DNA from 3 places in the Streptomyces sp. NBC_00988 genome. Region 1 is predicted to be linked to each of the others. Evidence: riboswitches for the same ligand, from Rfam matches in the RefSeq annotation. Region 1 holds a riboswitch; each other region holds the start of a gene.
What was found. A riboswitch is a leader RNA that binds a small molecule or an ion and turns the genes downstream of it on or off. The one in region 1 is predicted to bind thiamine pyrophosphate.
Positions count from the first base shown of each region.

Region 2: linked by a shared signal. The riboswitch ahead of OG496_RS39315 (thiamine ABC transporter substrate binding subunit) and the one ahead of OG496_RS09980 (purine-cytosine permease family protein) in region 1 are both predicted to bind thiamine pyrophosphate.
Region 3: linked by a shared signal. The riboswitch ahead of thiC (phosphomethylpyrimidine synthase ThiC) and the one ahead of OG496_RS09980 (purine-cytosine permease family protein) in region 1 are both predicted to bind thiamine pyrophosphate.

Region 1 covers NZ_CP108730.1:2,177,814-2,181,086, reverse strand. The annotation lists gene OG496_RS09985 (adenosine deaminase) at 234-1,301, shown strand; TPP riboswitch at 1,360-1,453, shown strand; gene OG496_RS09980 (purine-cytosine permease family protein) at 1,445-2,842, shown strand; gene OG496_RS09975 (FadR/GntR family transcriptional regulator) at 2,885-3,273, opposite strand, start outside.
Region 2 covers NZ_CP108730.1:8,531,684-8,534,956, forward strand. The annotation lists gene OG496_RS39305 (phosphatidate cytidylyltransferase) at 1-118, shown strand, start outside; gene rlmN (23S rRNA (adenine(2503)-C(2))-methyltransferase RlmN) at 211-1,317, shown strand; TPP riboswitch at 1,359-1,464, shown strand; gene OG496_RS39315 (thiamine ABC transporter substrate binding subunit) at 1,536-2,612, shown strand; gene OG496_RS39320 (ABC transporter permease) at 2,678-3,273, shown strand, end outside.
Region 3 covers NZ_CP108730.1:6,274,842-6,278,114, reverse strand. The annotation lists gene OG496_RS28760 (YibE/F family protein) at 1-1,025, opposite strand, end outside; TPP riboswitch at 1,097-1,286, shown strand; gene thiC (phosphomethylpyrimidine synthase ThiC) at 1,279-3,135, shown strand.

The sequences.
Region 1 (3,273 bases):
CGTGGCTTGCACGGAAGCCAGTCCAGTGATTGACAGCGTCGCCGCCATCGCCGACCCCAGTCTCGTCGACTGCGTGGAGATCCGCCGTCGTGGAACGGCGAGGGAGCCGACGCGAGGCATAACGGTTGTGGAACGCCGTGCCCCTTATGGCCGGGAGGACCTGCCCGCCATAAGGGTCGTCTGCGACCTGGACTCCTTCTTCGACCTGGTGACCGCAGTGCTGAGTGAGCCCCGTGTCCGAGCTCCGTCTACCCGCGCCGTCGGCCGAACTCCACCTCCTTCTGGAGGGCGCTCTTGAACCGGAGACGGTCTTTGAGCTGTCCCGGCGCAACGCTACACGCCTGCCGTACACCGACTTCACGGACCTGGCCGGCCGCCACTGGTTCACCGGCCTGCAGTTCTTCCTCGACCTGTACTACGCGAACATGACCGCCGCCCTCCATTCCCGGCGGGACGTCGTGGAGATGACCTGGCGCTACCTCGTCCGCGCTCACGCGGCCGGGTGCCGGCATGTCGAGGTCTTCGTCGATGCGCACGAACACGGCACGCGGGATCCCGGCGGCGACCGTCCTGCGGGGCGGACGACGCGCCGCGCCGCCGACGAACCCGATGTCAGCGGCTGTGCGATCGTCTGCGCGATGCGCGACCGGCCCGCCGCCGAATCGCTGCGGATGCTAGACGCCGGCTTGGCCCCCGACATCCCGATTCTCGATCTCGGATCGGACTCGGCCGAGGTGGGGCACCCATCGGCGGATTTCACCGAGGGCTCCGACGTTGGCGTCCGGGCGGGTCTGCGGCGCGTCTGCCACGCGGGCGAGGAGGGGCCGCCCGACTACATTCGCCAGGCTCCGGACATACTCGGCGCCGAACGCGTCGACCGAGCGGTGCGGTGCCTGGAGGACCCGGACCTCGTCGCCCGGCTCGGTTCCGAGCGGGTCCCGCTGACCGTGTACTCGCCGTCCGACGTCCGGCTCCGCGTTGTCGAGGGCATGTCGGAGCATTCGCTGTGGCGGATGCTCCGACAGAGGTGTCGTGATCCGCGTCAACTCCGACGACCCCGCGTACTTCGGCGGCTGCGTCGACCACAGCTTCCGTGCTGCTGTCCAGCCTCTGGCGTTGCGCCTGGTCGAACTGCGCACTCCATCCGTAAACTCCATCGAGGCGTCGTTCGCCTGACCGGCCCGCCAGCGGCACCGGCTCGACCGGTTTGCGGGCTGAACGGATGCAGGTGCGGAGGGCGCGGCAGCTCTGCGGGCTCCGCGCGAACATCCGGCGCCCACCGTGTGGGAGCGCTCCCATGAGAGAGAATGACATGGGCATGCCATATCGCCAACCGGGCTCCGGGTTAGTCTTCTCGTCTTACCGGACACGGGGTGCCCCGCCGAGGGCTGAGATCACACCCGTCGAACCTGAACCAGTTCGTACTGGCGGAGGGATGTCTTCCATGCCGTTGACGCATGCTTCGGGCGAGTCACCCGCACCTTCCCGGCAGACGCCGTTCGGCGGCCGGATGCCCGGCGGCCCCGGTGACCTCCGGGCCGAGGCACACGGCATCGAGCCGGTTCCCGAGGCCAACCGCTACGGCGGCGCCGGGCGCCTGTTTACCGTGTGGTTCGCTCCGAACCTCACCATGACGGGTGTGTTCACCGGCACCATCGGGGTGGCGCTCGGTCTGGACATGCGCACGGCCCTTGCTGCCGTCGTGCTCGGGACCTTGATCGGCGCGATACCGACCGCCTGCCTGAGCACGTGGGGCGGGCTGACCGGCGCGGGCCAACTGCCTCTGGCCCGGCTCGCCTTCGGGTGGGCCGTCGTGCTGCCCGGTGTGCTCCAGTGGCTCTCGTCCATCGCCTGGGACGCGCTGATCGGCTTGTTCGGCGCGGACGCGCTCGCCCGCCTGTGCGGGTGGCCGTTCTGGCTCGGCGCACTGGTCGTCATGGCCGCACAGGGAGCTCTCGGTGTACTGGGGTACGAGGTGATCCACCGGCTCCAGATCGTGATGACCTTCGTGCTCGTCGCCGCCTTCGCGCTGATAGCCTGGCATCTGCTCGACGGCGCCCACGCCGTGGCGGGCACCGCGTACGGCGCCGACCGGGCCGGGGCGTTCGTGCTGACCAGCACCATCGCGCTGAGTCTGACCGTGTCCTGGGCCCCGTACGCCAGTGACTTCAGCCGGTACTTGCCGCGCTCCACCTCTCGCGCCCGCATGTTCTGGTGCACCCTGCTGGGTCTCGTGCTCTCGCTCGGGTCCGTCCAGGCGCTCGGGCTGTGGGGTGCGTCCCGGCTCACCGACCAGACCGTCGCAGGAGTGCGGGATCTGCTCGGCAGCGGGGTCGTCGGCGCGTTGGGGCTGTTCGCGGTGGTGGTGGCCGCGCTGTGCAGCAACGCCATGAACGACTACAGCGGTTCACTCGCGCTGCAGACCGTGGGCGTGCGTGTCGCCCGCCCGGCTGCCGCGGCCCTTGCCGCGCTGCTCGGCCTCCCGCTGGTGCTGTGGATGCACGCGGCCGACACCACCGCCCGCTTCCAGAACGTGCTGCTTTTCGTCGGCTACTGGATCCCCGGCTTCGTGGCGATCGTCGTCGTCGACTGGGCCGTCCGGGCGCGGGAGCGGCAGGGCGCGCCGATCGACCTCGCCACCGAACAACGCCGGTACCCGACAGGATGGCCCTCGTTGACGGCGTTCGTCGTCGCCTTCGGCGCCGCGGTCCCGTTCATGGACACCGGGCTGTACGTGGGTCCGGTCGCGCGGGCACTGCACGGCGCCGACCTGTCGTACTACGTGGCCTTCGTCGTCGCCCTCGCCGTCTACGTTCCGTTGCGGCTCCGGCGCCGTTCCTGATCGGCCGAACCCTCCACCGGCCGCCGCACATGCTCTTCGCGGTCAGCGATCGAACTCGCCGTTCGTCGAGTCGAGGTGTTCACGCAACCACCGTTCCGTGTTGCTGACGTGGACCAGTGCGGCGGCCTGGCTGAGGGCGGCGTCCCGGCCGGCGAGCGCCGAGAAGATGGCCTCGTGTTCCGCGAGCGTCCGCCCCGAGGCCTGTGCGTCGACCAGACCGCGCCAGATGCGGGCCCGCAGGGTGCGCCCCGAGATGCCCTCAAGGATGGTGAGGAGTGTCTCGTTGCCGGTGGCGGCGACCACGGCGCGGTGGAAGGCCGCGTCGTGGAGGTTCAGCCGCTCGACGTCGTCACGTGCCTCCCGCATGGCGTCCAGATGCCGCTTCACCTCGGCCAGACCGTCCTCGGAGATGCGGGTGGCGGCGAGCGCTG
Region 2 (3,273 bases), 6.4 Mb from region 1:
CAAGGACATGGGCACGCTGCTGCCGGGGCACGGCGGCATCATGGACCGGCTCGACTCTCTGCTGCCGACCGCTCCGGTGGTGTGGCTGTTGCTGGTGCTGTTCGTGGGCTCCGGCTGAAACACGGCCTGACCTGCTGTTCTGTACGTGAGGGGCTCGTTGTCCACAGGGCGGCGAGTCCCTCTTCGTATGTCTGCGACACTGGTAGGGCCATGCCTAAGCCCGGAGAACTCACATTCGTCGCCCCCCGCGGAGCCCAGAAGCCGCCGCGGCACCTTGCCGATCTCACGCCCGCCGAGCGCAAGGAAGTCGTCGCCGCGGTCGGGGAGAAGCCGTTTCGCGCCAAGCAGCTCTCGCAGCACTACTTCGCGCGCCTCGCACACGACCCGGCGGAGTGGACCGACATCCCCGCCGGTTCGCGCGCCAAGCTGCAGGAGGCGCTGCTTCCTGAGCTGATGACCGTCGTACGGCATCTGTCGACCGACCAGGAGACCACCCGCAAGACGCTGTGGCGGCTGTTCGACGGGACGCTCGTCGAGTCGGTGCTGATGCGGTACCCGGACCGGGTCACCATGTGCATCAGCTCGCAGGCGGGGTGTGGCATGAACTGCCCGTTCTGCGCGACCGGACAGGCCGGCCTGGACCGCAATCTGTCGACCGGTGAGATCGTGCACCAGATCGTCGACGGGATGCGCGCGCTGCGCGACGGCGAGATTCCCGGCGGTCCCGCGCGGCTCTCCAACATCGTCTTCATGGGCATGGGCGAGCCCCTCGCCAACTACAAGCGGGTCGTCCAGTCGATCCGCGCCCTCACCGACCCCGAGCCGGACGGCCTCGGCCTCTCGCAGCGTGGGATCACCGTCTCGACGGTCGGACTGGTCCCGGCGATCCACCGCTTCTCCGACGAGGGCTTCAAGTGCCGGCTCGCGATCTCGCTGCACGCTCCTGACGACGACCTGCGCGACACCCTGGTCCCCGTGAACACGCGGTGGAAGGTGCGCGAGGTCCTCGACGCCGGCTGGGAGTACGCGGCGAAGTCGGGGCGCCGGCTGTCCATCGAGTACGCGCTGATCCGTGACATCAACGACCAGGCGTGGCGCGGTGACCGGCTCGGCCGGCTCCTCAAGGGCAAGCCCGTGCACGTCAACCTGATCCCGCTGAACCCGACGCCGGGCTCGAAGTGGACCGCCTCCCGCCCCGAGGACGAGAAGGCGTTCGTCGAGGCCATCGCGGCCCATGGGGTGCCGGTCACCGTCCGGGACACCCGGGGCCAGGAGATCGACGGAGCGTGCGGCCAACTCGCCGCCACCGAGCGGTGACCCGGTAACCTGTTCCGCGTAGTACACGCAGGTACATCTTCATATTCCGACAGGGGAGCGCCACAGCGCTGAGAGTGCGGGATTGTCCGCAGACCCTCTGAACCTCGCCCAGGTCATTCTGGGTAGGAAGTTCGGTCACCACTCTTGCTGTTGCGCCCTGCCCACGTCCTGTGGGCGGGGCCGCGTCTCTTCCTGGACACCCCAGGAGGAAAACACCCATGCACCACACCAAGACCTTCATGGCCGCGGCCGTCGGCCTCGGCCTGCTCACCCTCTCCGCGTGCGGCTCGTCCGACAGCGGCAGCGGCGGTGACTCCAAGACCGTCACCCTCGTCAGCCACGACTCGTGGGCCGTCTCGAAGAGCGTCCTCAAGGACTTCGAGAAGCAGTCCGGCTACACCGTCAAGGTCCTCAAGGACGGCGATGCCGGCCAGGCGGTCAACAAGGCGATCCTGACCAAGGACAACCCCCAGGGCGACGTCTTCTTCGGCGTCGACAACACCCTCCTCTCCCGCGCGCTCGACAACGGCCTCTTCCAGTCCTACGACGCGAAGGGCTCCACGCTCGTCAAGCCCGAGTACCGCGTCGACCAGACCAAGCACCGGGTCACGCCCATCGACACCGGCGACATCTGCGTCAACTACGACAAGGCCTACTTCAGCAAGCACAAGCTGACCCCGCCGACCTCGTTCGCGGATCTGGTCAAGCCCGAGTACAAGAACCTCCTCGTCACCGAGAACGCGGCCACCTCCTCGCCCGGCCTCGGCTTCCTGCTCGGCAGCGCCGCGCAGTTCGGGGACGACGGCTGGCAGGGCTACTGGAAGAAGCTCAAGGCCAACGGCGTCAAGGTCGTCGACGGCTGGGAACAGGCCTACGACCAGGAGTTCTCCGGGTCCGCCAGCGGCAAGAAGGCGGGCGGCGACCGGCCCCTCGTCGTCTCGTACGCCTCCTCGCCGCCCGCCGAGGTCATCTACGCCGACCCGAAGCCGACCACCGCGCCCACCGGGGTGTCGTACGGCACCTGCTTCCGGCAGACCGAGTACGCGGGGCTGCTCAGCAACGCCCAGAACACCAAGGGCGGCAAGGCGTTCCTCGACTTCCTGCTGACCAAGGAGTTCCAGCAGGACATGCCGCTCAACATGTTCGTCTACCCGGTGATCCAAGGCGCCCAGGTGCCGCAGGAGTTCGTGAAGTACGGCCGCCAGGCCTCGGACCCCGAGACCATGGCGCCCGCGAAGATCGCCGCCGACCGGGACCAGTGGGTCAAGTCGTGGACCTCGCTCGTACTGAAGTAGCCGAAGCGGCGGCTGAAGCAGCCCCGAGGCGGACCCGTAAGGGGAACGTGACGCGGCTCGGGCTCATGGCCGTGCCCGTCGCGTTCTTCGCGGTGTTCTTCGCCTACCCCGTCGCCGCGATCGTCGCGCGCGGCCTCAAGGTCGACGGCGCCTGGCAGTTGGGCCGTATCTGGGATGTGCTGGCGCAGTCCGACATCCGGCACGTCCTGTGGTTCACCACTTGGCAGGCGCTCGCCTCGACCGCGCTCACGCTGCTGATCGCGCTCCCCGGCGCATACGTCTTCGCGCGCTTCGACTTCCCCGGCCGACACGTCCTGCGGGCCGTCGTGACGGTCCCGTTCGTGCTGCCGACGGTCGTCGTCGGTACGGCGTTCCTCGCGCTCGTCGGCCGGGGCGGGCTCCTCGACGACCTGTGGGGCGTACGGCTGGACACCACCGTGTGGGCCATCCTGCTCGCGCACGTCTTCTTCAACTACGCGGTCGTCGTACGGACGGTGGGCGGCCTCTGGGCCCAGCTCGACCCGCGTCAGGAGGAGGCCGCGCGGATGCTCGGCGCGTCCCGGCTCCGGGCCTGGCGGACGGTGACGCTGCCCGCGCTCGGGCCCGCCGTGGCCGCGGCCGCGCTGATGGTCTTCCTCTTCACCTTCACCTCCTTCGGCGT
Region 3 (3,273 bases), 4.1 Mb from region 1:
AGCAGGCCGCTCATGTCGATCGATGGGTACAGCCCGTGGATCAGGCCCGTGTTGTCGTCCGTGTTCCCGGTCAGCGCGGCCCAGCCGATGAACACCGAGCCCAGGACGCCGATCAGCACCAGAGACATCAGGGTGCCGAGCACCGCCACCGACGTACGCGCCGACAGGCCGTGGCACATGTACAGGGCGATGAGCATGATGGCGCTCGATCCGACCACCGCCACGATCAGCGGGTTCGAGCCGTGCAGGATCGCGGGCAGGATGAAGAAGTTCAGGATCATGAAGCTGATGGCCAGTGCGACCAGCGCCATGACACCGCGCAGCCGGCCCACCACCACGACGACCAGCGCGAAGATCCCGGCGAGCAGTGCCATCGGGAACTTACGGTTCACATCGGTGACGGAGTACTGCAGATCCCTGGGCGCGGAGGGTTCGTACGCGACCACGACCTTCTCGCCCTGATGCAACTGCCGTGACTGGTCGGGCTGCACGATCTCCGTGAACGTACGGCCCTTGTCCTTGCCGGTGGAGACCGTGACCGTGGCCTTCTTGCAGGTGCCGGCCGCCTCCTGCGCCGCGGAGGAGCCCTCGGCGGTGGAGGTGTCCCCGGTCGAGCCCCCGCCCGAGGCGTTCACCGACGCGCAGCTCACGCTGACGACCTTGGTGACCGTCGCCTGCTGTGTCTGCCGGTCGAAGCCGACCCCGGTGCGCTTGTGCGACGGGGCGCCGCCGGGCCAGAGCACCACCATGCCGACCACGACCGCCACCGTGAACGGGATCAGGATCGCCGCGATGACCTTCCGCAGATGCCGGGAGACGGGGGCGGCGGGGCCGTGGCTGTGCGAGTGACCGTGCCCACCGCCTGCCCCGGAACTGTGCCCGCCGTCTCCACCCGGTCCGTGTCCGCCGTCCCCGCCCGATCCGTGGTCGTGCCCGGAACCAGAACCGTGGTCGTCGCCAGATCCCTGGTCGTGGCCATGCGGCGGCCCGGTCGGCGGGTACGGGGGCTGCTGTGTCGTGGTCACCGCCCGATCATCGCAAGAACGCCGGAGGCCCACTGTTCACCGCGCCACTTATGACGCTAGCGTGGAGGCACCTTTGCACACGCGGGAGCTCGGAGCACCGGGCTGAGAGGGCGCTGACCTTCGTCTCTGCGATGTTTCACGGGAAACGTCACCTGAATCGAGTGATGTTTCACATGAAACATCGGCTGACGGAAGCCGCTGCGTCGACCGCCGAACCTGTTACCGGGTAATGCCGGCGTAGGGAGTAGGTCTCATGACCAACAAAGACGTACGCACGTCTGCCGTCAGCCAGGACGAACAGCCCATTCCGGGCGAAGAGTTCGCGCGGGCCGAGCAGTCCACGGAGGCTGGAAAGCCGACGGAGGCCGAGCGGTCCATCGGCTGGCACAAGGGGTACGTCGCGGGCTCGCGCCCCGATCTGCGGGTGCCGGTCCGTCAGGTGCACCTCACCAACGGGCAGTCCGTGACGCTGTACGACACCTCCGGCCCGTACACCGATCCGCTCGTCGACACCGACGTCCGCAGGGGGCTGGCGCCGCTGCGGGAGAACTGGATCATCGCGCGCGGCGACACCGAGGAGTACGCGGGCCGTCCCGTCCGCCCCGAGGACGACGGCATCAAGCACACCTCACCGCGCGGTGGACTCCGCAACCTCGACGCGGTGTTCCCCGGCCGGCCGCGTCAGCCGCGCCGAGGCCGTGACGGTACGCCGGTCACGCAGCTCGCCTACGCGCGACGTGGCGAGATCACGCCCGAGATGGAGTTCGTGGCCGTACGGGAGAAGGTTTCGCCCGAGGTGGTCCGGGAGGAGATCGCGGCCGGGCGGGCGGTGCTGCCGGCCAACGTGAACCATCCGGAGATCGAGCCGATGATCATCGGCAAGCGGTTCCTGGTGAAGGTCAACGCCAACATCGGTAATTCCGCGGTCACTTCCTCCATCGAGGAGGAGGTCGAGAAGATGACCTGGGCGACCCATTGGGGCGCCGACACGGTCATGGACCTGTCCACCGGCCGCAACATCCACACCACCCGTGAGTGGGTGCTGCGCAACTCCCCCGTCCCCATCGGCACGGTGCCGCTCTACCAGGCGCTCGAAAAGGTCGACGGCCGCGCCGAGGAGCTGACCTGGGAGATCTACAAGGACACGGTCGTAGAACAGGCCGAACAGGGCGTGGACTACATGACCGTCCACGCGGGCGTGCGGCTGCCGTTCGTACCGCTGACGGCGAACCGCAAGACGGGCATCGTCTCGCGCGGCGGCTCGATCATGGCGGCCTGGTGCCTGGCCCACCACAAGGAATCGTTCCTCTACGAGAACTTCGAGGAGCTGTGCGAGATCCTCGCCGCCTACGACGTCACGTACTCGCTGGGCGACGGTCTGAGGCCGGGGTCGATCGCGGACGCCAACGACGAGGCCCAATTCGCGGAGTTGCGGACGCTCGGGGAACTCAACACGATCGCGAAGCGTTTCAACGTACAGACCATGATCGAGGGCCCGGGACATGTCCCGATGCACAAGATCAAGGAGAACATCGACCTTCAGCAGGAGATCTGTGATGAAGCTCCGTTCTATACGCTCGGCCCGCTGACGACGGACGTCGCGCCGGCGTACGACCACATCACCTCCGGCATCGGTGCTGCGATGATCGCCTGGTGGGGCACGGCCATGCTCTGCTATGTCACGCCCAAGGAGCACTTGGGCCTGCCCAATCGTGACGACGTCAAGACCGGCGTCATCACCTACAAGATCGCCGCCCACGCAGCCGACCTCGCCAAGGGGCACCCCGGTGCGCAGGAATGGGACGACGCGCTGTCCGACGCCCGCTTCGAGTTCCGCTGGGAGGACCAGTTCAACCTGGCCCTCGACCCGGACACGGCACGGGAGTTCCACGACGAGACGCTTCCGGCGGAGCCGGCCAAGACGGCGCACTTCTGCTCGATGTGCGGGCCGAAGTTCTGCTCGATGAAGATCAGTCAAAGCATCACTGCGCAGTTCGGCGGTACGGCTGCCGCTGGGGCGACGGCTGACGAGGTCGCTGAGGGGATGCTCCAGAAGTCGAAGGAGTTCGCGGCGAGCGGGAACCGCGTGTATCTGCCGCTGGCGGACTGAACCTGTCCATGAACTGGCGCCTCCATCGAGGCTCCCGGTCGTCGATGCCGGGGGCCTCTTGGACGGGATGGCTCTGCTGGGCGTCGTAACAGAAGAGAGAAGATCGCGCAGGGTGCGATCAAGGTCTCTACTCTGCCT